Regions from separate parts of the Bradyrhizobium brasilense genome, predicted to be linked through region 1. Evidence: riboswitches for the same ligand, from Rfam matches in the RefSeq annotation. Region 1 holds a riboswitch; each other region holds the start of a gene.
The links. A riboswitch is a leader RNA that binds a small molecule or an ion and turns the genes downstream of it on or off. The one in region 1 is predicted to bind cobalamin.
Positions count from the first base shown of each region.

Region 2: it holds a riboswitch for cobalamin, as region 1 does, so the genes downstream of both, QA635_RS03325 (TonB-dependent receptor) here and QA635_RS05515 (TonB-dependent receptor) in region 1, are expected to answer to the same signal.
Region 3: it holds a riboswitch for cobalamin, as region 1 does, so the genes downstream of both, QA635_RS27070 (DUF1636 family protein) here and QA635_RS05515 (TonB-dependent receptor) in region 1, are expected to answer to the same signal.

Region 1 covers NZ_CP121669.1:1,213,449-1,222,993, reverse strand. Annotated here, with positions in the region: gene QA635_RS05515 (TonB-dependent receptor) at 1-2,123, opposite strand, end outside; cobalamin riboswitch at 2,230-2,425, opposite strand; gene QA635_RS05510 (CobW family GTP-binding protein) at 2,653-3,582, opposite strand; gene QA635_RS05505 (amidohydrolase family protein) at 3,584-5,074, opposite strand; gene QA635_RS05500 (hypothetical protein) at 5,228-5,620, opposite strand; gene QA635_RS05495 (ABC transporter ATP-binding protein/permease) at 5,773-7,629, opposite strand; gene rpmE (50S ribosomal protein L31) at 7,824-8,051, shown strand; gene QA635_RS05485 (hypothetical protein) at 8,450-9,082, opposite strand; gene QA635_RS05480 (LysR family transcriptional regulator) at 9,135-9,545, shown strand, end outside.
Region 2 covers NZ_CP121669.1:742,872-752,416, forward strand. Annotated here, with positions in the region: gene QA635_RS03305 (MFS transporter) at 1-199, opposite strand, end outside; gene QA635_RS03310 (ATP-grasp domain-containing protein) at 426-1,673, shown strand; gene QA635_RS03315 (ABC transporter substrate-binding protein) at 1,692-2,684, opposite strand; gene QA635_RS03320 (hypothetical protein) at 2,881-3,054, opposite strand; gene QA635_RS03325 (TonB-dependent receptor) at 3,166-5,448, opposite strand; cobalamin riboswitch at 5,558-5,755, opposite strand; gene QA635_RS03330 (FecCD family ABC transporter permease) at 5,868-6,911, shown strand; gene QA635_RS03335 (ABC transporter ATP-binding protein) at 6,908-7,681, shown strand; gene QA635_RS03340 (ABC transporter substrate-binding protein) at 7,882-8,697, shown strand; gene QA635_RS03345 (MBL fold metallo-hydrolase) at 8,870-9,545, opposite strand, start outside.
Region 3 covers NZ_CP121669.1:5,739,102-5,748,646, forward strand. Annotated here, with positions in the region: gene cobN (cobaltochelatase subunit CobN) at 1-519, opposite strand, end outside; gene cobW (cobalamin biosynthesis protein CobW) at 519-1,553, opposite strand; gene QA635_RS27070 (DUF1636 family protein) at 1,550-1,924, opposite strand; cobalamin riboswitch at 2,019-2,230, opposite strand; gene cobO (cob(I)yrinic acid a,c-diamide adenosyltransferase) at 2,267-2,920, shown strand; gene QA635_RS27080 (cobyric acid synthase) at 2,932-4,380, shown strand; gene cobD (threonine-phosphate decarboxylase CobD) at 4,463-5,431, opposite strand; gene cbiB (adenosylcobinamide-phosphate synthase CbiB) at 5,443-6,384, opposite strand; gene cobU (bifunctional adenosylcobinamide kinase/adenosylcobinamide-phosphate guanylyltransferase) at 6,534-7,037, shown strand; gene bluB (5,6-dimethylbenzimidazole synthase) at 7,070-7,702, shown strand; gene QA635_RS27105 (hypothetical protein) at 7,680-8,024, shown strand; gene QA635_RS27110 (CbtB domain-containing protein) at 8,021-8,233, shown strand; gene QA635_RS27115 (CbtA family protein) at 8,244-8,990, shown strand; gene QA635_RS27120 (dienelactone hydrolase family protein) at 8,973-9,545, opposite strand, start outside.

The DNA of each region.
Region 1 (9,545 bases):
CCATTGACCACGTTGTAGCCCGGCCGCAGCTGGGTGTTGGCAAGATCGGAGTACATCGCACCGACGATCTGCACGCCGCCATAGACCGACCAGTTGGGCGCGAAATCCCAGGTCAGCCAGACATTCGAGACCTGCTGCGGCACGTTGACCGGGACATTGCCGTTGAAGCTGACGATCTTGCCGCCGACCACCTGGCTGTTGTTGTCGTATCTGGCGCGCAGCAGTGCAAGATTGGCGTCGACGCGCCAGCCGTCGCTCAGCGCGAGCCCGATCGATCCTTCGACCCCGCGGGATGATTGCTGGCCGATCTGCAATGCCAGGCCGCCGGTGGGGTTGGCGGGATCGGGAATCGTGAGCCCGGTCTTGACGATCTCGTAGGCAGCCAGCGTCCACTCGCCGCGGCCGCCCCAGAACGACTGCTTGACCCCGATCTCGGTCTGCTTGCCGGTCGCAAGCTGGAACGTCTTCTGCGTGGTCGACAGTGAGATCAGGTTGCTGACCGGATCGACGCCGACCGCGTACTGGCCATAGAACGCGAGGTTCTTGATCGGCTCGTAGACGAGGCCAGCTCGCCAGCTGGTGCCTGATAGCGTCGTCTCGAAACTGTTTGCCGGCGCCTTGTAGTCGGTGCGATCGACCTCGGGACGATCGTACCTGACACCGGTGACGAGCGACAACTGATCGGTCAACAAGAGACGGTCCTCGGCGAACAGCGCGTATTGATTGACGATCGCGTTGAAGCCCGGCGTGGTCGCCGTCGTCGTGGCGAAGAACGATCCCGGATCGAACACGTAAGGATTGACCGACGACGCGCCGCCATAGGGCGAGTTGTTGGTGTGGGTGAAGTCGATCCGGTTGACGTCGAACCCGGCGACGACCTGGTTCGCAAGTCCGAACACGTGACCGCTGAAGGTCGCATCCATCCGGTTGCCGAATTGCTTCTGGTCGTGGAAGATCTCGATGTAGCTTGAGCGATCGATCAGCCGGGTCTTCGGATTCCAGGTGTAGTTTTCGATGTCGCGCCAGTGCCGCTCGCTGGTCAGATAATACAGCGTGTTGCTGACCTTGATGCCGTCGGCGACGTCCCATTCGGTCTTGAACTGGGTCCAGCTGTCCTGGTAGCGGATCGCGCTGTCCAATGCGTTGTAGTTCTTGAAGCGCAGCGCGTCCTGGATCGAGCCGTTGATCAGCGGCGTGCCGAAATAGCGCGACGGACTGCGGTCGCCGTAGTCCTCCGACAGCGTGAAGGCGAGATTGTCCGATGCCTGCACCCGCACCGCAGCGGAGACCACCGCGTTCGAGGTCTTGTCGCGATCGACCCATCCGTCCGACATGTTGCCGGTAGCGTTGACGCGGTACGACACATTGGGATTGATCGGCCCGGTGCTGTCCACCGAGAGCCGCCGCGTCATGTTGCTGTCGAGCGAAACTTCGGCCTCGTTGTAGGGCGTACTGAGCGGTTTCTTCGGGATCACGTTGATGACGCCGCCGATCGCGCCTTCGCCGTACAGCACCGAGGCCGGGCCGCGCAGCACTTCGATGCGCTGCGTCGACCAGGTGTCGTAGGGGAACGTCAGCGTGCCCGAGCCGATATAGAAGCGCGTGCCGTCATACAGCATCATCACCGAGTTGCTGCCGGCAAAGCCGCGGGTGCTGAACGACAGGCCGCCATTGCCGGGTGCCGGCGTTGCGATGAAGCCGGCCGCGTCCTGGGTGACGGCATCGAGCACGTTGTGCTGGCCGCGTTCGGCGATGGTCTGCGCCGTGATGATCTCGACGCTGGCCGGCGTCTGCAGCGGCGTCAGGTTGAGACGACTGCCGGTGCCGCCCGGCGTGGTGGCATTGAGCGTCGGCGATGCCGATCCCGGTACGCCCGACGCTGCGACGCGCGGCGTGTTGCCGGCTGTTGCGATCGTCGCGGGCCTCGGCCGCGCCGCAGCGGCCATGTCACGGCTGCGCGCCGCGGGCTTCGGCTTTGCCGCAGCGGAAGGCGCGACCTCGATCGGATCGAGCCTGGTTGGTGGCGGTGTTTGTGCCGAGCCTTCGGCCGGCAACAGCAGCGATGACAGGGAGCAGAGAAGACCGAGGCGCCATTTGCGCGCAACGGGAGAGGACGGAGACATGAAAAGGACTCGCGGTAACGTGGCACGTCACCGCGAACGCGGATGGCGCATTGCCGAAAAGGCAGTGCTCCGATCCCACCAGGACGCCCCCGCCCGATGTGCTCGCGTGTGACCACGACTGACGGCAGGTCTCCTGGCTCACGGGTCATCGCCTGTCGACGCCTTCCCGGGCCTGATGGCCCAGTGGCAAATTGACGAAAGGCTCGCCGTTTACAGTTGCGGGGACAGCTGCGGCATTGGGGTTACCCTCGCACCGCATTCCCTTTTGATCCCCGAAGGGAACCGTCGGCAAAAACGATAGGTGGTGCCGGCAAGGCTGTCAATTCGATGCGATTGTCGCACACATGCTTTGCGGGTGATGCTGCGGCGATGACACAGCGACGTCGAGCGCTGACGCCGAAAGACAACCCGTCATCCTGAGGAGCGCGGCACGCGCGTCTCGAAGGATGCACGGCCCGGCTGGTGGCCGATTCATCCTTCGAGACGCCGCTTCGCGGCTCCTCAGGATGACGGGAAACGTAGGTTCGCGTCACTGAGCCTCGACGCATCCCTGCATCACCTCATCAATCTCCGCGCGCGACAGCGCACCCATCTCGGCGATGAACACGATGCGCGTGCGCGGCACGCCGGGCGACGGCAGGCCGCCCGCAGCCAAGGTCGCGCGGCCGCCGGCGAGTTGAAACACGGTCAGCCGCCCGGGCTGCTCCACCGTCTCGAACAATCCCTTCGCCCGCGCCAGCTTCGGCGCCAGTCTGCCGATCGCCTGCTGCAGGCGCGGCAGCCGCACACGCTGCTCCGAGGTCCAGCTCAGCGTCTCGAAGCGATCGGACGCCGGCCGTCGCGGCGCGGTCTCGCGCGGCGCCGACACATGATCGAGGTCCGCCGGGAACAGCAGCGCGGCCGGCACCTCGCCATGCGAGGCATCAACCACCACGGCCGCCGGACGCGCCGCGCGCACGGCGTCGCGGATCGCGGCGCAGGTGGCGGCGTCAGTCAGATCGACCTTGCTCAGTGCCACCACGTCCGCCGCCCGGAGCTGCGAGCGCAGCAGCGCATCGTTCAGCTTCGCCGCAGGCTGCGTCGCGTCGACCACGCACAGCACCGTCTCCAGCGGCGCCTCCTTCCAGATCACGGGATCCATCAGGTTGCGCACGATGTCGGCGGGATCGGCGATCCCGCTGGTCTCGATCACGATGAATTCGGGACGCGGATCACGCCGCAGCAGCGTGGCGAGCGTGCGCAGCAGGTCGCCCTCCAGCGTGCAGCAGATGCAGCCATTGCTCAGGCTGACCACGCCGTCGCCGGCGCCCGCGATCAGCTCCGCGTCGATATTGATCGCGCCGAAATCGTTGACCACGGCGGCGATGCGCCGCCCTTGCGCATGCGCCAGCAGATGGTTGACGACCGTGGTCTTGCCCGCCCCGAGGAAGCCCGCGACCAGCAGGATCGGGACCGGCACCTCAGCCTCCGGTGACGGGCCGGCGCACCGGCCGGCCGGGACGCGCCGCGACATCGAGCACACCATCGCTGATCAGCGGCTGGCCGCTGACCACAAGATGCCGCACGCCCTCCGCCGTACGATTCATCGCGGAGAAGGTCGCGCGATCGCTCAGCGTCTCGTAGTCGAACACCACGACATCGGCGTCGGCGCCGACCTGCAGCCGGCCCTTGGCCCGCATCGCCGGCGTGCTCGCCGACAGGATCTCGGCCGGGATCAGCGCGCATTTGCGGATGCCCTCGAGCAGCGACACCTTCTTGCGCTCGCGCACCCATTCGCGGATGAAGCGGGTGAAGCAGCCCGCCGAGCGCGGATGCGAGGTGGCATCGTCCGGCAGCGGCCAGGCGTCGCCGCTGTAGGGACGGCCGTCGGACAGCGTCCACGGCATCGCGTCGGAGGCGATCGCGCCGCCCGGATACAGCACCGCCATGTCGAGCAGATCGCGATGATGCGCGTTGTTCTCGATATCGAGCACATGCCACAGCACCAAGGTCGAGGGCTCTTCGGCCTGTGCCGCCAGCAGTTCCTCGCGGCTGCCGAAACGGTGACCGTCGGTCACGCGCTGCACCGAATCGTAGCCGAGGCCGTTGCGCTCCTCGAATTTCGGATCGCTGAAGAAGGTCGCCGCCAGCACGGTCGAGCCGGTGCCGTAGGGATAGGCCTCCACCGTGATCGGCAGGCCCTGCGCCTGCGCTTTCGCGATCAGCCCAACACAACGTTCGATATCGGTCTTGCTCGACGAGTTGAAGTGGCAGATGTGCATATGCGCGCCGGTGGCGCCGGCATAGCCGATCAGGCGGATATAGGCCTCGGCCGCGCTCTCGGGATCGATCCGCGACATGTAGGCGACGTGGGTGAAGGTCGGCACCGCATGATCCGCCGCGAGTTGGCACACCGCGGTCAATTCCTGCACGCCGGCGCCCGGCGCATAGGCGTTGAGAATGCCGATGCCGATGCCGCCCTCGTTCAGGCCGATCGCGAGACGCTCCAGGATGCCGCCGACCTCGCCTTCGGTCGCGACGTTTTCGATCCAGCGGCGATCGCGCATCGCGGCACCAAACGATTCCAGCGAGCTTTCCGAATTCGAACCGGTCATCGCGCCGATGCGCGCGAAGGCCCAGTTGGCGGCGGCGCCGTAGTTCAGCACCCTGCCCTTCTCGGCCTGGCGCTTGTACCAGGACGCGACCGGCAGCACGCCGGCCTCGAGGTCGAGCGAGGTCGTCACCCCGTCGAACGCCTGCATGCGGTCGGCCGGAATGGTCTGGCCATGCGCGTGCAGGTCGATGAAGCCCGGCGCCACCACGAGCCCGGTCGCGTCGATCTGCCGCTCGGAACCGCCGAGGCCGGTGCCGACCGCGGCGATCTTGCCGTCGACCACGGCGACATCGCCGATCGCGTCCATCCCGCTGGCCGGATCTACCACCCGGCCGCCGCTGATCACCAAGCCACCCATCTCGCCACTCCCCGCATTCCGAAACCGACCGGTCTCCTGTCGAGCACAGAGAAGCGCATCGCACTGATCGCAGCAAGCCGGCCAGGGTTGTGGCGACATGCTGTGACGGAATATCCGCCGCGCCGTGATGGCGATTGCAGAGTGAGGCCCTTCCTACGTTCCGGTTGCGCGCCGCGACGCCAGCCCGCGCCAGAGATCGGGGCCGGGCTTCACGCGGCTCGCCACGAGTTTCGGCGGCGTGCGGTCCCTGGCTATCGCCGCTTCGACCGCATGCTTGAGCCTGACATTGTCGATCTGCGCCAGGAAGCGCCGGATGACGGCATCCTGATCCGCGCCCTGACCGGAGATCGCCGCGCACAGCTCCGCGGTCGTCCTGCGGAAGAAGTGGAAGGCGTCATCGGCCGCGCCGCCCAGCCGGTCGACCTCGCCGGCCACACCGAGCGCGTGCATCCGATCGTCGTCGTCGAGCGTCACTGCGAAGCGCAGCACGGCAAGCTGCCAGGCACGGAGCAGCTTGCTCTCCGGTTCGGTCGCATTCTCGCGCATCAGTCGAACACCCCGTGCGCCTGACTTCCCTCGGCTGTCGAGGGAGGTCGGGCGCGGCGCGACTATCCTTGCGCGGGAATAGGTTTTCGAGGGGAGCGCGCGCCTGATCGTATAGGAATCGCATAGGCGGAGCGCGCCGAGGCCCAATTCGCTTAAATCCCCTCGAATTGCAGCCGGGCCAGCCGGGCATAGAGGCCGCCCGCGGCGACCAGCTCGGCGTGGGTGCCCTGCTCGACGATCCTGCCCTGGTCCATCACCAGGATGCGGTCGCAGGACAGAACGGTCGCCAGCCGATGCGCGATCACCAGCGTGGTGCGGTGGCGCATCAGTTCCTCCAGCGCGGTCTGCACCAGCGTCTCGCTCTCGGCGTCGAGCGCCGAGGTCGCCTCGTCGAGCAGCAGCAGCGGCGCATCGCGCAGGATCGCGCGCGCGATCGCGATGCGCTGGCGCTGGCCGCCTGACAGCGTCACGCCGCGCTCGCCGAGCTGGGCGTCGAAGCCTTCGGGCAGGCGGCGCAGGAATTCGGTTGCATGGGCGAGATCGGCGGCACGCTCGACCTCGGCGTCGCTGGCATCGGGCCGGCCGAACCGGATGTTCTCGCGGGCGCTTGCGGCGAACACCACGGAATCCTGCGGCACCAGCGCGATGCGCGCGCGCACCTCGGCCGGATCGGCCTGCCGGATCGGCACGCCGTCGAGCGAGATGGTGCCCGATTTCGGATCGTAGAAGCGCAGCAGCAGATGGAACAGCGTGCTCTTGCCGGCGCCGGACGGGCCGACGATCGCGACCTTCTCACCTGACCGGACCGAGAGCGACACTTCATCGACCGCAAGCGCGTTGAGCCGGGTCGGATAGGCGAAGCTGACATTGTCGAAGCCGACATCGCCGCGCGCCGGCTGCGGCAGCGCGCGCGGCGACGCGGGCGCCGCGATCTGCGGCCTGACGCGCAAGATCTCGAACAGCCGCTCGGCGGCGCCCGATGCGGCCGAGACCTCACCCCAGACCTCGCTGAGCTGGCCGAGGCCGCTCGCGGCGAACGCCGTGTAGAGAATGAACTGGCCGAGCCGGCCCGGACTGATCGTCCCGACCAGCACATCGTGCGAGCCGACCCAGAGGATCACGACGACGCTGGCGAACACGATGAAGATGACGATCAGCGTCAGCACTGCGCGCGCTTTGGTCGAGCTGCGCGCGGCTTGATAGGCCTGCTCGACCTCGCCGGCAAAACGCGTCCTGGCGAGCCGCTCGCCGGTATAGGCCTGCACGGTGCGGATCGCATTGACCAGCTCCGAGGCATAGGCGCTGGCATCGGCCAGCGTGTCCTGGGCGGTGCGCGACAGCCGCCGCACCCAGCGGCCGAACGCCACCAGCGGAATCACGATGATCGGGATCGCGAGCAGCACGAAGCCGGACAGCCGCGGGCTGGTGATCACCATCATCGCGGCGGCGCCGAAGAACAGCATCAGATTGCGCAGCGCAATCGACACCGACGCGCCGACCGCGGACTTGATTTGCGTGGTATCGGCGGTGAGCCGCGACACCAATTCGCCTGATCGCGCGGAATCGAAGAACGAGGGCGACAGCGAGATCAGATGCGCGAACACGTCGCGCCGGAGATCGGCGACAATGCGCTCGCCGATCGTCATCACGAGGTAATAGCGCGAGGCGCTGGCACAGGCGAGCACCGCGACGACCGCGATCATCACGCTGAAATAGCTGTTGATCATCGCGATGCCTTCGGGCGTGAAGCCCATGTCGATCATCCGCCGCACCGCGACCGGCACGATCAGCGTGGTGATCGCGGCGATCGTCAGCGAGATCAGCGCGAGGATCGCCCGGCCCTTGTAGCGCGCCACATAGGGCGCGAGCGCAAGCAACGGTCGCAACCGGGCACGGCTCTTCGCCGGCTCCGTGATCTGGCTCTCGATGAAGGCTTCCTCATCGAGCAATGCGTCGCGCGGGGGCTGCGGGGCGCCGCGCGGAGTCTCAAGCTGTTCGGCTACACTCATTAATCTAGACCGGTTCTATCGCCCCCCACATAGGCCCGCCGACCCCCGGCTGGCAAATCCGGTAAAGTCCCAATCCGGTGATGGGCTTAGGCCCTTTCTTGGCTTGTTTTGGCGGGCTCCATGGGTTATAGACCCGCGCAAATCCCGTATTCCAGACATCTTGAGACGGGCGCCGGCGCGCCGAAGGAACTGTCATGAAAGCCGATATTCATCCGAATTATCATACGATTAAGGTCGTCATGACCGACGGCACCGAGTACCTGACCCGCTCGACCTGGGGCAAGGAAGGCGACACGCTGAACCTCGACATCGACCCCAAGTCGCACCCGGCCTGGACCGGCGGCACCCAGCAGCTGATGGACCGCGGCGGCCGCGTCTCGCGCTTCCAGAAGAAGTTTTCGGGCTTCCTCAAGAAGGACTAAAGTCCGCTTCGGGATCGCCCCGGCGACCACACGCAAAACGCCCCCGTCTCGGGGGCGTTTTTGTTTTTGGGGGCTGGTGCAGATCGGCGGGCTGAACGAGCCCGCGATCCTCCTGCTGCGTCGTCCTGGAAAAGGCCCAGGACGACAGCGAATGTGTGGCACGGCCTCCATCCACAATCGTCGTCCCTGCCTAGTGCGCAATTGCGCACGGGAGCAGGGACCCATAACCACAGGGTTGTGTGTTGGAGAGGGCTGCGGGCCCAGCGTCGCGCAACTACTGTCACTTGTGGTTATGGGTCCCGGGTCAAGCCCGGGACGACACTGAATGTGTGGCTCGACTTTTGGGTCATACATCTGCAAGCAAGCATGGATGGGCTACTTCTTTAAGTGCGCTGCAGTCAGCCGGCGGCCTCGCGCAGACTTGCTTCGTAACGCGCGCTCGCCCGTTCGAAGTTGCGGCGCGCTTCTTCGCGGTCGGAGCGGCCCTCTTCAAGCGTCAACGAATCCCATTTGCTCCGTTCCGTGGCGAAAAAATCGCCGCCATAGACGTGGATTGCGCCGCTCAGCCGGTCGATTGGATTGATCACCGAATGGATGATGTCGGTGCCGAGCGGCACGGTATCGCGCACGCACAAGGCCCTGGCGCCGGCAGCCTCGATCCTGTTCGGCTCGCTCGGAATGCGCCGCCAGAAGACGTTGTCCTCACGGCCCGCATAAACGCCGATCACGGCCCACATGTGATGGTCGTGAGGTGGCACGATATAGCCGGGGGGCCACACCACGTTGAGGATGGTCAGCGTCTCGGAATGGAAGAGCGCGCGGCTTTCGGGACGCTGCGGCTCGCCGAGTCCCTTGAATACCGCAGCCGGTTCAGACATCGCGCGGGCAACGACCTCATGAATGGCTCGGTGAGACGGGTCCGCCGCGAACGCTGCGCGGCAGTCGGCAACGAAACGCTCGGTGTCAAACATCGCGATTCCCCTTTGGACAAATCTCGGCTGAGCGACGTAAGGATGTTGCTGCTTGCTCAATGTGTCCAATGCATTTATTATTCACCTATTCATGCATTTGGTGCATTGAAAAATGGACCTTCGCCAGCTGCGCACCTTCGTCGTCGTTGCCGAGGCAGGCGGCTTTGCCGCCGCTCAACAACAGCTGCGTCTGAGCCAGCCGGCGGCCTCTCGCCAGATCCAGGCGCTCGAGGACGAACTCGGGATTCCGTTGTTCGATCGCGTCGGCCGCGGGATCAAACTGACTTCAGAAGGCGAGGATCTGCTACGGCGCGGCCGACGTCTCCTGCAGGATGCCGAATCGTTCGGCGAGCGTGCCCGCGCGCTGAGAACCGGCAAGGCCGGCGCGCTGCGCGTCGGCTGCAGCACCCAACATATGGAAACGGTGCTCGCCAATTTCCTCCCCCTGTTTCGGCGCAGGCACCCCTCCGTGGTCATCGATTTGATCGAGGATGGTGGTGCCCGCGTTCCGGATCGTCTGCAG
Region 2 (9,545 bases), 470 kb from region 1:
CGGAGACCACCGCGAACACCGTCAGCGCCAGGCCGAGCTCGACATAGCCGACGCCGAGCTGCTGCTTCAGGAACGGGAACAGCATCGGCAGCACGAAGATATGGAAATGGCTGACCCAATGGGCGACCGAAATCCCCGTCAGCGTGCGCAGCGCACTGTCGGCTTTCGCTTGCTGCGGTGCGGCCAGAACGTCGACCATGTCGTCGAAAACCCCAGTTCCATAGCGTTTTCAAGCGAAGTGGGTACCGGTTCGCGTGAAGAAAACGCGTCAAACAAAATGCCCGGCAGGGCCCGCCGAAAATAGAGATTGGCCGCTAATTGTCCATGAACGCGGGCGCATGGCTGCCCCCGACGTGGGCGTGCCGGATCGACACATGCGGCATTAAATGCGGCGACAAAGCACGGCGGCGCGGTGATGATCGGCCATGATCGACCCCAAAAAGCAGCTCCGCGTGCTGGTGTCGGAGGGCTCCAGCACCTCCGGCCGCGAGGCGATCACGATCCTCGGGCTGGCCGGCCATCACGTCGAGGTTTGCGACCCCTCGCGCTGGTGCCTGGCGCGCTACTCGCGCTTTGTCCGCAAATACCACCATTGTCCGCCGCTTCGGTCGGATCCGGCCGGCTTCCTGCGCTTCGTCGAGCGCCTGTTGGCGTCGCGGCATTTCGATGTGCTGCTGCCGACCCATGAACAGGGATTTCTGTTCGCCCGCGCCGCGGCGGGGCTGGCCTCACGTACCGGCCTCGCGCTGCCGGATTTCGCCAGCTATCGCGCCGTGCACAGCAAGGCCGGCTTCAGCCGTCTGCTCGACCGGCTCGGCCTGCCGCAGCCGCCGACCCGGATCGTGAATTCGGCCGAGGAGCTGCGCGAGGCGGTGCGGTTTCCATCCGTGGTCAAGACGTCGGTCGGCACCGCCAGCCGCGGTGTCTGGTTCGTGCGCGACGCTGGTGATCTCAATCGCGCGCTCTACGACCTCGAATCCTCAGGCGATCTTGCCGGCGAGGTGCTGGCGCAGGATCTGGTCACCGGCACGGTCGAGAAGGCGCAGTCGGTGTTCTGCCACGGCACGCTTGTCGGCTTCCATGCCTACCGCCAGATTGCGGCCGGTGTCGGCGGCGGCGAGGCGATCAAGGAGAGCGTGAGCCGGCCGGCGATCCGCGCCGGCCTCGAGACCATCGGCGCGCATCTTGGTTGGCACGGTGCGCTCTCGGTCGACGTCATCATGCCGCTCGACAGCGCGACGCCGCTGCTGATCGACTGCAACCCGCGGTTGGTCGAGCCGATGAACGCCTTTCAGTCGGGCGTCGATCTGGTCGATTTGCTGCTGCGCGTCTCGCGCGGCGAGACTCCGGCGCAGCTGCCCGAGGGCCGCGCCGGCGTGCGGACGCATCTGGCGATGCAGGCGCTGCTCGGCAGTGCGTCGCGCGATGGTACGCGGCGTGACCTGATCCGGGAATGCGGCCGCATCGCCGCGGGCGAAGGGCACTATCGGGGAAGCAGCGAAGAGCTGACGCCGGTGCGGCTCGACTGGCTCAGCGCCGTGCCGCTTGCGATGACGACAGTGCTGCTGCTGGCATCACCGCAGATCGCCTCATCGCTGGCGCGCGGCGGCTTTGGCGCGCATCTGCTCGATCGCGGCAGCATCAAGGCGATCGAGAATGGCGATTTCCGCTAGTATCCCTCCAGCGCGAATTCACCGCACGATCTTGTCTGCGCGCTTCAAGAGCTCCGGTGAAATCTCGACGCCCACGGCCTGGGCCGCGTGGAGATTGAATATCAGCTCTCGCTTGGTGACGACGCCGACTGGCAGGTCGCCCGGCTTCGCGCCCTTGAAAATCTTGTCGGCGAATGTCGCAAACTCGCGCCATGTATCGGCGACGTTGGCCCCATAAGTAATCACCCCGCCGGCGTCCGCCTGGCCGCCGGGAAACATTGCCGGCAAGCGGTTCTTGATGGCCAGTTCACCGACTCGTTTTCGATTGCTCCAGGGCACCGGCACTTCCAGGACCAGCAGCGCCTCCGCGCGCTCCTTTGCCATCCCGGCAATCGCGGCCTCCAGATCGTCCGCACCCTTGACCTTCACGATTTGCGGCTCCAGCCCCAGCGCCTTGGCTGCGGCCTCGTTGGCGCGGTCAATCGGGGCGAGCCCGCGTTCATCCGCGCCGGGGATCGTTTGATCACTGAGAATCGCAACGCGCGTGATCCCGGGGAATGCCTCCTTCAGAAGCTTGAACTGGTCGCTGGCCTGCTGAGGATCGAGGTTGGTGAGGCCCGTGACGTTGCCTCCCGGTTTTTCCATCGAGGCGACAAGCTTCAACGCGACCGGATCGGTCACGATCGCAAAGATCACCGGGATCGTCGACGTGGCTTTCTGCGACGCCACCGACGCCGGGCCGCCGAGTGCGAGGATGACATCCACATTCGCACCGACCAGCTCCGAGGCGAGGCCCGGAAGGCGCTCGAGCTTCGATTCGGCAAATCGCGGTTCGATGACGATGTCGCGTCCTTCGAGATAGCCGCGGTCGGTGAAGTCGCTCAGAAGATTTTTCTTGATGGAATCGAAGAGCGGCGACGGGCCGCCGTTGACGAGGATTCCTACTTTTCTGGGAGCTTGTTGCGCATCGGACGGGTCGCACATCGACGCGATCATGCAGAAGACCGTGAGCACTGCCTTCGCAAATCTCATGGCACCGCCCCCAGCAAGGACCCAGCGTCCATGCGAAGCCTAGCACGGCAACCAATCCGGAAGGGTGGTCCGGTCCATGACCCGGCTGCGACCTAATGCCTGCTTGGCGAGGATGAGCCGGGCTCGGTAGCTCGCAAGCTACGCGGCCGCCGCGCCCGACTGCGCGTGGGATCGGTCGATTGATCTTTGCCGCGCCTCACAACGGCTCGTCATCATTGCCGTAGCGGTCGAGCTTCGGCGTCGCGATGTCGCCGTCCTCGTAATAGTCATCGTCCTGTAGCGCTGCGGGTGGCGGAGGCTTCTTCGACTTGTCGTCGGTCTTGTCTTTGGTCTTCGTGCCGCCCTTGGTCTGCTTCCCGGCCTTGGCCATGCGTTTCCCCTGCGCGGGTCAAATCAGCTGCCGGAACTCTACCCCAGTTTCCGTGCGTTTGTAATGTTCGGAGACGGTGCGGCGGGCACACCCACCCCACCGGATCACGCTCTAGAACGTCGCACCGGCCCTTACCATGTAGGTGCGGCCGGGCAGCGGATAGGCCGAGAAGCGGCCATCGGTGAACGTGCTCGCGATGGCGTAGTCGTAGTAGAGCGCGTTGAACAGGTTGTTTACGCTTAGCGACCAGAAGAAGCGGTCAACTTGCCCGCTCAGCTTGATATCGGCGGTGGCGTTGCCGGGAATCCGGCTCTGGGTGTTGGCCTGGTCGTTGTCCATGATGCGCGAACTCCAGGCCCGGACCGTGGCGTCGAACACCAGATAGTTCTGCCAGATATTCCAGGTGACGCCGAGATTGCCGGTGTAGCGCGACACCAGCGGCACGTCATTGCCGGTCCAGATGCCTTCGCGGAAGACGGCGCGGGTGATCGCCATGCCGCCGCGCAGGGTGACGCTGTCGCTGACCTTGAGCGCCGCGCTGGTTTCGGAGCCGTAGCGGCGGGTGGGGTCGAGGTTGGTGTTGAAGAACAGCACCGGGTTGAAATGGATCTCGTTCTCGAGATCCATCAGATAGACGCTGGTCTGGACCTGAAACAGGTTGGTCTTGACCCGGAAGCCGCCCTCGACGTCCTGCGATGTCTGGGTCTTGAGCTGGAAATTCTGCGGGATCGGGGCGAAGGTCAGCGGGTCGAATGACGGCCCTGATGCAACGCGCTCGTCAACATCGGGCGTGCGGAATGCGCGGGCCGCGCGGCCGAACACCGAGAAGGTGTCGGTCAGGCGATGCTCGACGCCGACATGCAGCGCGTATTGCGTCTCGTTGCTGTCGAGCGGCGCCGCCTGCGCATCGAACGCAAAGGGCGCATTCGGGTCGTAACGATCGCGCGCCGAGATGCTGGTATTCTGGACGCGCGCGCCGTAGGAGATGTCGGTCGTTGGCAACAGGCCCAGCGTATGTTGCCAATAGCCGGCCACGCTCTGCTGCTCGATATTGTAGATGTGGAACGGGTCGACGCCCTGATAAGCGCCGCGCGCCTCGCGGAATGTCGAATCGTAATAGTCGATGCCGGCCAGGATCGTCGACGGCATGCCCAGCATCACATTCTTGACGCTGAGCCGCGGCGTCAGCGACCAGGTCTGCAGCGCGGCATCGTTGTACGTCGAGGCGAAGCTGATGGTCGGCACCGTGCCGAAGAAGCCGCTCTGCGTCTCGCGCTGCCGCCAGCCGCCGTCGACGATGAGGTCGACGCCGTTCATCAGCGTCCTGGTGAAGCCGGCGGTGACGCTGGCGGTCTGCTGGTTGGCATAGTCGAACGGCGTCGCGGCGCCCCGGCGATCGGTGAGCAGTTCGTTGACGCCGATCGACGGATCGACCAGCCGTCCGCCAGGCAGGCCGAGCTTCTGGTCGCTGCCGGTGACGGTCAAGAAGGCGGTGAGATCAGGCGTCGTGTAGTTGATGTTGCCGACGGCGTTGCGCTGGTCGAGCGCATTGTTGACGCGGTAGCCGTCGGACTTGATGCCGTTGCCGTAGAACGAGGTGGACCACGGGCCGGAATTGAGTGCGGCGGAGACCGCGGCCATGCGGGTGTTGAACGAGCCAACTCCGGCCTCGGCCCGCATCGTCGTCGGCGGGCCGCCGACGCCGGTCTTGGTGATGATGTTGACGACGCCGCCCACCGCGTTGTCGCCGTAGAGCACCGCGCCGCTGTTGCCGCGCGTGATCTCGATGCGCTCGATCGAATCGAGCGGAATCGTGGTGAGGTCGAAGCCGGCCTTGTCGACGTCGTTGAGGCGGCGGCCGTTGAGCAGGAACAGGGTATTGTCGGTCGCGAACGCGCCGAAGCCGCGCAGGTCGACCGACGTCTTGGCGCCGTTCGGTCCGCCATAGGGCGTTTGCAGCTGCACGCCCGGCACCTGCGCGAGGATCTCGGGCAACGACTGCACCGGCGAATGGGCGATGTCATCGGCGGTGATCACGGCCGAGGAGGTGCCGACAATGCCGGCGAACTGGCGGCCGCCGGTGCCGCCCGTTCCGGTGGCCACACCGGTCCCTGTCGTGCCCGATCCGGCTCCGCTGCCTGTATTGTTGCCTTGCGAGGTGCCCGGCGCCGGGCGTCGCGGCGCCGGCGCTTCGCGAGCGGCCGGCCTGGCGCGCGTGACGTTCTGGTCGCCCGGCTTGGTGACTTCGATCGCCGGCAGCTGATCGGGAGCGGGTGCCTGCTGCGCCCGCGCTGCGGAGACAAGGAATGCCGGCGCGATCATCGTCGCCGGCGCGATCATCGTCGACGCGAGCAGAAGCGCGCGGCGCCGCCGATGGAAAGGGAAGGAGAACATAAGCAAGGCCTCGGCAACGTCAGTGGCACGTCACCGCGAACCAGTCTCACCATCGTGCTCACAGCATCAGGTGAAGCTCATGCCTGTACTCCCCGACCGGCAGCATCGCGTGTGACCACGGCTGACGGCAGGTCTCCTGGCTCGCGGGTCGTTACCCTTCGTCGCCTTCCCAGGACCGAGATTCCCAGTGGCCTGTGACGAAGGATTCACCGCATACAGTTGCGGGGGCAGCCGCGGCGTTGGGGAAGTTTCCCCGTACCGCATTCCCTTTTCATCTCATGAAAGAACCGTCATGTTCATCTAGGGTTCGGCCGGGCAGCAAAGTCAATCCGGCGGAAGTCGGGCAATGGCCGTGCGGCCACGGTTTTTGTCGAGTGTCGCTTGTCTGCCACGACGATCGCTGTAAGAGCATGGATCCGATGAGCGTGCAGGATTTTGCCTTGGCGGCCGAGGTCGCGGCGCGGCGCCGGTGGGGCGCCACCGCGGCGCTGCTCGCGCTCGTGGTCCTGCTGTGCGTGCTCTCGCTCGGCATCGGGCCGGTGCGGCTGTCGCCGCTCGCGGTCATCGAGGCGCTGTTCGGCGGCAGCAGCGATGTGGCGCAGGTGATCGTGCGCGAGATCCGCCTGCCGCGCACCATTCTGGCATTCGCGATCGGCGGTATTCTCGGGCTGTCCGGTGCGGCGCTGCAAGGGCTGCTGCGCAATCCGCTGGCCTCGCCGTCGCTGTTCGGCGCGCCGCAATCGGCCGCGTTCGGCGCGGTGCTGGTGATCGCGCTGGGCCTCGCCGATGTGCGCTCCTACGCGCTGCCGGTGGTGGCGATCATCGCCGCCTTCGGCTCGGTGTTCGCGCTGCTTGCGATCGCCGGCCGCAATGCCGGGCTGTTGATCCTGATCCTCGCGGGGCTCGCGATCTCGAGCTTTGCGGGGGCGGCGACCGCGCTGGTGATGAATCTCTCGAGCAATCCGTTCGTGGTGTTGGAGATCGCGTTCTGGCTGCTCGGCTCGCTGGAGGACCGCAGCTTCCAGCACGTGGCGCTGGCGCTGCCCTTCATCGTCGCAGGCGCCGCCATCCTGCTCAGCCAGGCGAGCGACTTTCGCGCGCTGACGCTCGGCGAGGAGGCGGCGCAGAGCCTTGGCGTCGACGTCGGGCGGTTGCGGCTTTTCGTGATCACGGGCGTGGCGCTCGGTGTCGGCGGCGCGGTTGCCGTGACAGGCACGATCGGTTTCATCGGCCTCGTCGCGCCTCATCTGATGCGTCCCGTGATCGGTCACGATCCGGCGCGGCTCTTGGTGCCGAGCGCGCTCACGGGTTCAGCGCTGTTGCTCGCCGCCGACATCGCGGTGCGCATCATTCCTTCAACCTCGGACATCAAGGTCGGCGTGCTGACCTCGATCATCGGCGTGCCGTTCTTCCTCTATCTGATCATGCGCGAGCGCCGCGCGCTCGGCGGAGGCGTGGCATGACGTTGCTCTCCGCCGCCGCGCTCAATGCCTCGCTCGGCAGCCGCAAGGTGCTGCACGATGTCTCGCTGTCGCTGCCGTCGGGCCATCTGGTCGCGCTGGTCGGCCCGAACGGCGCCGGCAAGACCACGCTGCTGCGTGCACTGGCCGGGCTGATTCCATCGGGCGGCGAGATCCGGATCGGCGGCGATCCGCTGGCGTCGCTGCCGCTGCGCGAGCGTGCGAAACGCTTTGCCTATCTGCCGCAGGGGCACATGGTGCACTGGCCGCTGCCGGCGCGCGACATCGTCGCGCTCGGCCGCTACCCGCACGGCGCGACCGATCCGGCACGGCTGTCGCAGACGGATATGGAGGCGGTGCTGCGGGCGATGCAGGCGGTCGACGTCACTGAATTCAGCGATCGCCGCGTCACCGAACTCTCCGGCGGCGAGCGCAGCCGCGTCGCGCTGGCCCGGGTGCTCGCGGTGGAGGCGCCGGTGATCCTCGCCGACGAGCCGACCGCCTCGCTCGATCCACGCCACCAGATCGACGTGATGCAGAAGCTGCGCAACGTCGCCGACACCGGCGTGCTGGTGATCGTGGTGACGCATGACCTGGGACTCGCCGCGCGCTTTGCCGATCATGTGCTGGTGCTCGCGGAGGGGCGGCTGGCAGCGCAAGGCGCGCCTGTCGAGGCACTGTCGCAGAGCGTCCTCGCCAGCGTGTTCCGGGTCAGCGCCTATCGCGCCGAATTTCAGCGCGAAGCCGTCATCGTGCCGTGGGCGGACGTCTGATGTGGTCACGGCCTCACCACAAGCTCAGTTCACCTCTCCCGCTTACGGGGGAGGTCGCTGCGCTCGACGAGCGCAGCGGGTGGGGGCTCTCTCCACGATATGGCTCGCGGCGAAACCCCCACCCCAACCCTCCCCCGCAAGCGGGAGAGGGGGCGCACCTTCAGCGTGGCAGCCATCTCGCTTCGCTTCATCTTGGTGCGGTGGTCGCGATACTGCTGTGGCTTATTTCCGCCGGCGCCGCGTTCGCCGCCGGACCGCGCATCGTCTCGATGAATGTCTGCAGTGACCAGCTCGTGCTGTCGCTGGCCGATCCGGACCAGATTATCGGCCTCAGCCGCTTCTCGCGAGATGACTGGCAATCCTGGGCCGCGGAGAAGGCGCGAAACTTTCCGCGCCTGTCCGGCGAGGCCGAGGACGTGCTGCTGCTCAAGCCCGACCTCGTCGTGGTCAGCCTGTTCGACAAGCGCGCGACCCGTGATCTGTTGAAGGCCCACGGGCTGCACGTCGTCGAATTCACGGTGCCGCGCACGCTGGACGAGGTGAAGAACCAGATCCGCGCGATGGGCGATGTGGTGCAGCATCCCGATCGCGCAGAGGCCGAGATCGCGCGCCTCGATGCGGCCACCGCCCGGGCGCGCGCGGCGGCGAGCGCGCATCACTACCGCGTGTTGCCGCTGGAGCGGCGTGGCTTTGTGCCCGGCGACGGCAGCCTGGTCAGCTCGCTGCTGGCGGCAACCGGTCTCTCCAACGCCGCCGGCGAACTCGGCGTCGGCGCAGGCGGGTTTGCTTCGCTGGAGGCGATTGTAAAACTGCGGCCGGATTTCATCCTGGTGTCGGAAGCCGGCGACCGCGCCGAGGATGACGGTCGCGCCTTCCTGCTGCATCCCGCGCTGGAGCGCTTCTATCCGCAAAGTAAGCGCATCGTGCTGCCGGAGCGGCTCACGGTGTGCGGCGGCGTGATGCTGGCGGATGCGCTGGATCGCCTGACGGAAGAGTTGCAGCGAGTGACGCAGTGACCTTCCAAACCCGTCATCCTGAGGAGCGGCGAAGCCGCGTCTCGAAGGATGCACGGCCCGGATACTTCCAGGAGTTCGCGGAAGGAGTGTGGCCGTCGCCCTTCGAGGCTCGCTTCGCTCGCACCTCAGGGTGACGGTGAGATATTTGCGAGCGGGCTAAAGGGTTATGAGACTATCCCATCACCACCGGCCCGCCGGCCTTCTTCCACGCATCGATGCCGCCATCGATATGCGCGGTGTTGGCCAGGCCCGCCTTCTTCGCGGCGGCCACCGCCATTGCCGAGCGCTCGCCGAAGGCGCAGAAGAACACGACGCGGCGGCCGGTTGCGGCCGCGACCTCGCGCAGCATGCCGCCGGGCTGCAGGGTGGCGCAAATCCCCGGATAGGGCGCGTGCAGCGCGCCCGCGAGCGTGCCGTGCTTGGCCCGCTCGGCGCTCTCGCGCAAATCGACCAGAAGGATATCGGGCCGGCCGAGGCTCGCGATGGCGTCGCGCGCGCTGAGGGAGAGGCCCTCCTTGGCGAGTTCATCCTGGTGCAGGCCGACATGCATGTTGGCGGGCACCACGACGTCCATCAGCTTCGGGTTCGGCAAATTGAGGTTGTTCATCAGCTCGACATAGTCGTCGATCGATTTGACCTGCAGCCGCGGATTGTAGCGCTTCTCCTCGCCGATGGTGGAGACGGTATCGCCCTTGTAGTCATGCGCGGGGAACACCATGGTCTCCTCGGGCAGCTTCAGCAGGCGGTTGAAGATCGAATCGTACTGCGCCCGCGCGCTGCCGTTCTGGAAATCGGTGCGGCCGGTGCCGCGGATCAGCAGCGTGTCGCCGGTGAAGACGCGGTCGCCC
Region 3 (9,545 bases), 4.5 Mb from region 1:
ATCGATCTCGCCGACCACCGGCCCGGCATAGAGTCCGGACGCCAGCGCCAGTTGCGCGATCACGGCCTGCGCGGCAACCGGGCCGCCCTTGTCGCACAGCACCTTCAGACGGCGCAGCGTCGAGACCGGCAAGGTCGAGAACTCATCCAGCCGCAGATCGTCGCGGCCATCGGCCGGCAGCACGACCAGGGCGATGCCGCGCTCCTTCGCCAGCCGATGCACCGCGGCCAGCCCGTACGACCAATAGGGCTCGCCGCCGATCAGCCGAACCAGAATGCCACGCGCGTGCGACAGCGTCCGCTCGATATAGGTATCGACCGACAGCGGATGGCGCAGCTCCGCGAGATTGGCGAGCCGCAGTGACGGCAACGCGGCGCGGCCGCGCCGCCAGCCGGCCGCGAAGGCAGCAAGATCGCTGTCGGAAAACGACAACACCACGAGATCGGCCGGATCCTGGCCGAGGTCCCTTGGCGTCGCGGTCTCCTCAAGGCCGCGGCTCTCGCGGAAGACGACGTGCATCAGACACCAAGCCGTGCCCTGATCGCGGCTTCATCGATGTCGGCATGTTCGCCGATCACGACGAGCTTCGACTGCCGCGCCCGGGCGCCCCAGGGCATGTCGAACTGATGCCTGACCCGCTCCCCGACCGATTGCACCAATAGCCGCATCGGCTTGCCTTCGACCGCGATGAAGCCCTTGGCGCGCAGCACGTTCTGCTCGCGCGCCAGCCCCTTGATCGAGGCGACCAGCGCGTCGACATCCGAAACTTCCGGAAGATCGATCACAACCGAATTGAAATCGTCGTGCTCATGTTCCTCCTCGCCATCGTGATGCGACGGCCGCGCCGCGAGATCGTTTTCCGCCGCCGCCCCGAGCCCGAGGATCACGCGCGCGTCGATCGTGCCGTCGACGACCGGCAACATCGGCACCTCGCGCGGCATCTCGGCCGCGATCACCGCTTTCGCTGCCTTGATCCCCTCCGCCCCGGCGAGATCCGCCTTGGTCAGCAGCACGATATCGGCACAGGCGATCTGGTCCTCGAACACTTCCGACAGCGGCGTCTCGTGGTCGAGATTGTCGTCCGCTGCACGCTGCGCATCCACCGCGGCCGGATCAGGCGCAAAACGGCCGGCGGCGACGGCCTCGGCGTCGGCGAGCGCGATCACGCCGTCGACCGTGATCCGCGAACGGATCTCCGGCCAGTCGAACGCTTTCAGCAGCGGCTTCGGCAGGGCGAGCCCCGAGGTCTCGATCACGATGTGATCGGGCTTCACGTTCCGCGCCAGCAACTGCTCCATCGCCGGGATGAAATCGTCGGCGACGGTGCAGCAGATGCAGCCATTGGCGAGCTCGACGATGTTCTCGGCCGGACAATTGGCGTCGGCGCACGACTTCAGGATGTCTCCGTCGACGCCTTCGCTGCCGAACTCGTTGACCAGCACCGCGAGCTTCTTGCCGTTGGCATTGCGGATCAGATGCTGGATCAGCGTCGTCTTGCCGGAGCCGAGGAAGCCGGTCACGACCGTGACCGGAATTTTGGCGAGCGTGGTCATTCTGCGGCCTCCGGCACGACGGGAAGAGGTGGAATGCGGGCGAGCGATTGCTTGCGGAAGATTTCCGGACGGCTGCGCCACGGCACGATGCCGTCGGGCGCCGCCGCATAGGCGGAGGCACCGGCAATCACATCCGCGGCATTATCAGCGGACAGTCGGCCGTAGACATAGGACCAGCGCCCCGGCGCGCTGAGCGCGACCGAGCAACCCTGGCTGCAGGCCGACAGGCATGCGACGGGAACCAGATTGACGTCATCGGGCACGCCGGCCTCGACAAGCGCGGCATGCAGGCGTGCACCGGGCGCGAGCTCACCTTCCGCCGGCGTCTGGCCGGCGCGGCAGGTGATGCAGACATGAAGTGTAACGCTCATCGCCCTTCCTGGATTGACAGCGGGAAGCGATGAGGCACACGAACCGATTTTGGACAGGTTCGTTCCCCGTCGCGGAACACCCCGTCCGCCGGTTTCACAACATGCTGCGTTGGCAGGTCTCCCGGCTTGCGGAGCAGGTTTTACCCTTCAATGCCCACCTTCCCAACCCCGCATGGAATCAGTGGCTTGGGCATCTCTCCGGTCACGGTCGCGGGGGCGGCTGCGCTTCGGGCCCGATTTAGCGGAGCCCTATCGCATTCCCTCTTCGCCTGTCGTAGGACAGGAACCAACGCGGGACCACCATTCGTCCAAGCCTCGCACTTGTCAAGCCGAAGGAATGTGATGACTTCTGATGGAAAGGACGCTGAAGACGGCGCCGTCGGCACCGATCTTTCGCTGGATACGCGCCACGCGGACAAGATGGCGAAAAAGAAGGCCGCCCGCGACCGCATCATGGCGACCAAGAGCGGTGAAAAGGGCCTGATCATCGTCCATACCGGCGCCGGCAAAGGAAAATCGTCCTCCGCGTTCGGCATGATCGTGCGCTGTGTGGCGCACGGCTTTCCCTGCGCCGTGGTGCAGTTCATCAAGGGCGCCTGGGATACCGGCGAGCGCCGCCTGCTCACCGGGCATTTCGGCGATCTCTGTCAATTCCACGCTATGGGCGAAGGCTTTACCTGGGAGACGCAGGATCGCGCCCGCGACATCGCGGCGGCGCAAGCCGGCTGGGAGAAGGCCAAGCAGCTGATCGCAGACCCGAGCCTGCGCATGGTCGTGCTCGACGAGATCAACATCGCGCTACGCTACGAGTACCTCGCGATCGCCGACGTCGTCGAGTTCCTGACCACGTCGAAGCCGCCGATGACCCATGTCGTGCTCACCGGACGCAACGCCAAGGAGGAGCTGATCGAGATTGCCGATCTCGTCACCGAGATGACGCTGGTGAAGCACCCGTTCCGTTCCGGCATCAAGGCCCAGCCGGGCGTCGAGTTCTGACAGACATCACCATGGCGCGCGCATTGATGATCCAGGGTGCGGGTTCGGACGTGGGCAAGTCGCTCATCGTCGCCGGCCTTGCGCGTGCCGCGCGACGGCGCGGGCTGCGCGTGCTGCCGTTCAAGCCGCAGAACATGTCCAACAACGCCGCCGTCACCGTCGACGGCGGCGAGATCGGCCGCGCGCAGGCTCTGCAGGCGCTCGCCGCCGGCGTCGAGCCGCACACCGACATGAATCCAGTGCTTCTGAAGCCCGAAACCGATGTCGGCGCCCAGATCATCGTGCACGGCAAACGGATCGCCACCGCACGGGCGCGCGAATATGCCGGCATGAAGCCGTCGCTGATGGCCGCGGTGCTGGAGAGTTTTGCGCGCCTGAAGCAGCGCGCCGACCTCGTTCTGGTCGAGGGCGCCGGCAGCCCCGCCGAGGTTAACTTACGCAAGTCCGATATCGCCAATATGGGTTTTGCGCGCAAAGCCGACGTGCCGGTGGTGCTGGTCGGCGACATCGACCGCGGCGGCGTGATCGCGCAGCTCGTCGGCATCAAGACGGTGATCGCCCCTGATGATGCGGCGATGATCCAGGGCTTTGTCATCAACAAATTCCGCGGCGATCCGACATTGTTCGATGACGGTTACCGCCTGATCGAAGAGCGCACCGCCTGGCGCGGCTTTGGCGTGCTGCCCTGGTTCGTCCGCGCCGGCGAACTTCCGGCCGAAGATGCGCTCGGGCTCGGTGAGGCGCGCAAACCGGGCCAGTGCAAGATCGCGTTCCTTGCGCTGTCGCGGATCGCCAATTTCGACGACCTCGATCCGCTGAAGCTCGAGCCCGGCGTCGATCTCGCGATGGTCCGTCCGGGCGAAGCCATCCCGGGCGATGCGAAGCTCGTCATCCTGCCCGGCTCGAAATCGACCCGCGGCGATCTCGCCTTCCTGCGCGCGCAAGGCTGGGACATCGATCTCCTCGCGCATCATCGCCGCGGCGGCCATGTCCTTGGCCTGTGCGGCGGATACCAGATGCTTGGACACAGCGTCGCCGACCCCGATGGGATCGAGGGTCCCGCCGGCGAAACGCGCGGCCTCGGTCTGCTCGATGTCACGACCACCATGACCGAACAGAAGACGCTGACGCGCGTCAGCGCAGTGCATGCCGCGACCAGCCAGCCGATCAGCGCCTATGAAATCCATATCGGGCGCACCGACGGGCCGGATCGCGCGCGGCCCTTTGCATCACTCGACGGTACGGCTGAGGGCGCTGTCTCCGCAGATGGGCGCGTTCACGGCAGCTATCTGCACGGCCTGTTCGCCTCGGACGATTTCCGCAAGGCGTTCCTTGCACAACTCGACATCGCGGCGGCTGATCAGCCCTACGGCGCCAGGGTCGAGAGCGCACTCGACGCACTTGCCGGGCACATCGAGGCCCATCTTGATGTCGAAGGCCTGCTCGCACTGGCGCGTTAGAGCGAGATGATTCCTGGTCGAACAGCGACGGCGCTGTACCCCCTCTCCCCGCACGCGGGGCGAGGTGACGCTGAGATCGTCGCTAGACCGAAGACAACACGGCGGAAAGGCGCGACCACTCGGGCTCACTGCCCGGCAAGCCGAGGCGCAGCCATCCCGGTTTCTGCTGGAAGACCCGCGACCAGATCTGCGCACGGGCAAGTTTCTCCTGCGCAGCCAATGCATCGCCCGTCTGGTAGAGCCGGAACAGCAACGTGCCACCGAGCAGCGTCCAACCCTGCGATCGCGCTATTGCGTCGAGCCTGACGCAGTCGTCCGCGAGCCGCGCGGCCGTGGCCTTGGCCCAGTCGTGATCGAGCAACGCGCGCCGCCCGATCGCGATTGCTGCTCCCGAAACCGGCCATGGGCCCGCCATCGCGGCAAGCGCGGCAATGTCCGCCTCGCTGCCGATCGCGAAACCGAGGCGCAAGCCGGCAAGTCCGTAAAACTTGCCGAAGGAGCGCAGGATCAGGAGCCCGGCGCGTCCTGCTTCCGGCGCAAGGGACAGGTCAGGAACGGCGTCCGCAAAACTCTCGTCGATGACGAGCCGGCCAACGCGCGGCAGCAGTGCCAGCAACTCGCGCCGATCATGGCGTCGTCCATCCGGATTGTTCGGATTGACGACGACGGCGATGTCCGCTCCCGCAAGCGCCGCGAGATCGGACACCTCGGCGACGTCCCAGCCCGCGGCCGACAACACCGCGGCATACTCGTTATAGGTCGGCGCCAGAATCCGCGCCCGCCCCTTGAGCGCCAGATGCGGCAGCAACTGAATCGCGGCCTGCGCACCGCCCATCGCCACGATCGGCGCCTTGGTGACATAGGCCTGCCGCGCAGCGTCGTGCAGCGATTCAAGATCGGATCGCGACGGCAAGGCGCTCCATTGCCGCGGCTCGACATCGACCAAGGGATACGGCACCCGATTGATCCCGGTCGACAGGTCGATCCAGTCGTCCGCGGCGCCGCCGAAGCGCTGCTGGGCGACATCAAGGTTCCCGCCGTGCTCACGCATGCGCCGCACCTTCACGCCAGCGCCAGGACTAGCAGCGCCCCGGCCAACAGAATCATGGCGTAACGATAGAGTCTCAGCCCGGTGAGGACGTCAGCTGCAGCCGGATCGCGCGCCCCCTCGTTCAGCCAGGGCTCATCGGCGATGTGCCCGTGATAGATGCGAGGACCGCTCAGCCGCACGCCGAGCGCGCCGGCCATCGCAGCTTCCGGCCAGCCGGCATTCGGCGAGCGATGCCGGCGCGCATCGCGCAACATGCATGACCACGCCTGCGAACGGTTCGGCGCGAGCAGCACGAACAGAACACCCGTCAACCGCGCCGGAACGAGATTGGCGAGATCGTCGATCCGGGCGGCCGCCCAGCCAAAGGCTTCGTGCCGCTCGGTGCGATGACCGATCATCGAGTCCAGCGTGTTGATCGCCTTGTAGCCAAGGATCCCCGGCAGGCCGAACAGCGCGCCCCAGAACACCGGCGCCACGATGCCGTCGGATGCATTCTCGGCGAGGCTCTCGATGGTGGCGCGCGCGATTCCGGAATCGTCGAGCGTTGCCGGATCACGCCCGACAATCTGCGCGACCGCCGAACGCGCGGCTGTGATGTCGCCGGATGCCAAGGGACTTGCCACCGCGGCGACATGGTCATGCAGCGAGCGCACGGCAACCAGCGGCCATGCCAGGACGCCGACAAGGACAACGCGCACCCATCCGGATGCGAGCACGGACTGAACGGCCCAACCCAGCGCAATCACCAGCGCGATCACGAGGATCGCAGCTGCAACACCAGCGCCGCGACGAAACGCCGGCGGGTCGGAGGCGCGGTTCCAGGCGCTGTCGACAAGATTGATCAGCCGGCCGAGCCAGGTCACGGGATGGCCGATGCGGCCAAACAGCCACGCCGGCCAGCCGATCAGGGCATCCACCGCCATCGCCACCGCCATCGCTCCCGCAAAACCCACGATAATCCTCTCCTCGCCGCGGTCCCCCTGATGCGCAAGACATCGGTCGAGCGCAAGCCCTCCGTGACGGATTTCGGCTTTGTCTTTCTCCGCGATTGGTGGTTAGAGCGTTTGTGAACGACGTGCGTACCGGTCGCACAGGAGATGATATGGCCGTCATTCTGATCACGGGGGGAGCCCGGTCCGGCAAAAGCCGGCGCGCCGAATTTCGTGCGCGCAGCTTTCCGGGACAGCCGGTCTATATCGCGACCGCCGAGGCGCTCGACGCGGAAATGGATGACCGGATCGCCAAACATCGCGCGCGGCGCGGCAGCGACTGGCTCGAGCGCGAGGTGCCGCTCGATCTGGTTGAAGCGCTGTGCGGGACCGATGGCGCTGGTGCAAGGCTGGTCGATTGCCTGACGCTCTGGCTATCCAATCTGCTGCATGCCGGGCGCGACTGGTCGCAGGAAGTGACGCGGCTGGCGGATGCGCTGTCGCGCCAGCACGGCCCGGTCGTGCTGGTCACCAACGAGGTCGGTCTCGGCATCGTGCCGGACAATGCATTGGCGCGGACGTTCCGCGACGCCGCAGGAATCATGAACCAGACTATCGCCGGCATCGCAGACGAGGTCGAGTTCGTCGTTGCGGGCCTGCCGATGAAGCTTAAATGAAGTCCGAGATCGATCCTGCCAAAGGCGCCGCAATGGTCTCATTCGACGATACGTTTCGCCGGCAACTGCACGAACTGTTCGTGTGGCGGCGCGACGTGCGGCGGTTCCGGGCCGATCCGCTGCCGGATGGCACGATCGAGCGGCTGATCGAGATCGCCTGCCTGTCGCCTTCGGTCGGCCTGAGCCAGCCTTGGCGGTTCGTCATTGTCGACGACGAGACACGACGCCGCGCTGTTATCGACGACTTCAAGGCCTGCAACGCCGATGCGCTGCGGTCCTATTCGGGCGAGCGCGCCACAAAATATGCCGCGCTGAAATTATCAGGCCTCGAGGAGGCGCCGGGCCACCTCGCCGTGTTTGCCGAGAAGGCCGACCAGATCGGCGCCGGTCTCGGCCGCGCGACGATGCCGGAGACGTCGGAATATTCCGTGGTGGCCGCGATCTGCTCGATGTGGCTTGCCGCGCGCGCCGAAGGCATCGGCATCGGCTGGGTATCGATCCTCAATCCAGAACGCATTCATGGCGTTCTGGAAATCCCGGACTCCTGGAAATTTATCGGCTATCTCTGCATCGGTTACCCCCAGACCGAGTGCGACCGTCCGGAGCTCGAACAGGCCAAGTGGGAATCGCGGCGAGGTCCGGATGAATTCACCATCCGACGCTGACCGAGCCCCTGCCGGCGACGGCACCTTGAGCTGTGACGCGCACTGGCGCGCCGACATCGCCTCGCTGGTCTTTCCCGTGCCGGAGCACCGCGCTATCTGCGCGGTGCATCGGGGCGCCTTTCGCACGCTGCTGGGCACCGATCCGACGGTGGACGCATGTCTCGCCCATTTCAGGCGGTTTGAACCAGCCTTCAAGGCAGCCGCACGCGCCAAGATCGAGCGCAAGCGCATTCCTCTTGGAACAAATTTGCATCTTACCAGTCGCGACATCACCCGAAAGCTGCTAGAAGCCGATCAAATCGAATGTGGAGAACGACCATGAGCCAGTCCCAGACCGCGCAAACCCAGGTTACTCAAGCTCAGGTCACGCATCTGCCGATCGCCACCCGACAGGTCGGACGGCTTGCACAGTCGTTGATGGCCATGACGCTCGGCCTGTTCATTGTCGGCGTGGTCGGCTTCTCGCACATCGACGTGATCCACAACGCCGCGCATGACGTGCGCCATTCCAACGCCTTCCCCTGCCACTGATCTCGTTGGCATGAGCACGTTTCGCTCGATCGTCTTCTCGTCGGTCATTGCCGGGTTCGTCGTCGGCCTGATCGTCACGGCGGTCCAGCAATTCGGCACCGTTCCCCTGATCCTCAGGGCCGAGGTCTACGAGAAGGCGGCAACGCACAAGCACGAAGCCGCCGCGCCACCGCAGGCGATCCTCGTGCATGATCATGCGGATCATGATCATGGCGCGGAGGCCTGGGAGCCGCGCGACGGTTTGGAACGCAACGTCTATACCGCGGGAGCGAACATCCTGACCGCGATCGGTTTTGCGCTTCTGCTCTGCGGCTTCCTCGCGGTTCGCAGCGGCGCGACCGGCGAGCAGATCTCGTGGCATAAAGGCTTGATGTGGGGCCTCGCGGGTTTTGCCGTCTTCACCATCGCTCCGGGCCTTGGACTGCCGCCTGAATTGCCGGGCGTTCCCACCGCTCCATTGCTCTCGCGCCAGATCTGGTGGGTGACGGCGGTGCTGGCGACCGCAGCCGGCCTCGGGCTGATCGTGTTCCGGCGCTCGATGCCGGCCGCCATCGCCGGCGTGGTCCTGATCATGCTGCCGCATCTGATTGGCGCGCCCGAGCTGGAGCACGTCGAGACCAACGTGCCTTCGTCCCTGTCGCATCAGTTCATGGTCGCCGTCACGCTGACCAGTCTGGTGTTCTGGTCCCTGCTGGGCAGCCTGACGAGCGCCGCATTCGCCTATTTCGATCGGCCGGGCTCATCCGCTCACGGGTGACAGCCGCTGCCTGAAAAACGCCAGGATCTCATCGCGGGCCGCGATGGTCGGCTGGCCCGCCTCGTCGATCAGATGCACCGTCACGACGCTGTGCGGTGTCGTGACGAAATTCCGGAAGAACGGCGGCACATCGCGGTTCGCCGCGCTGTCGGGAAGCACTCGCCCGATGAAGCGGTCGCCGAGCGCCTCGCGATAGGCCGCAAAGCGCTGCGCCATGCAGAACTTGTCGCCCTCAAAGCGATAGGCCAGCACGGTCAGGTCTTCGCGCTCCAACCGCTCGCGCACCGCCCTCACCTCTTCCGGCGCGATCTCGATGCCCGCCGGATCGTTCAATGGCAATGACGGCTGCGAAAGCACCGGCGCCAGCATCGACGGCTCCAGCATCATGGTGAGCGCGAAATTGCCGGTAAAGCACATCCCGATGGCCCCGACACCGGGACCGCCGCATTCGTCATGGGCAAATCGCGCCAGCGCGCGCAGCCATTGCGTCACGGGACTGGACTGGTTTGCGGCCATCGCGCGAAACTCGGCGCTGACGCAGGCGCGCTGAAACAC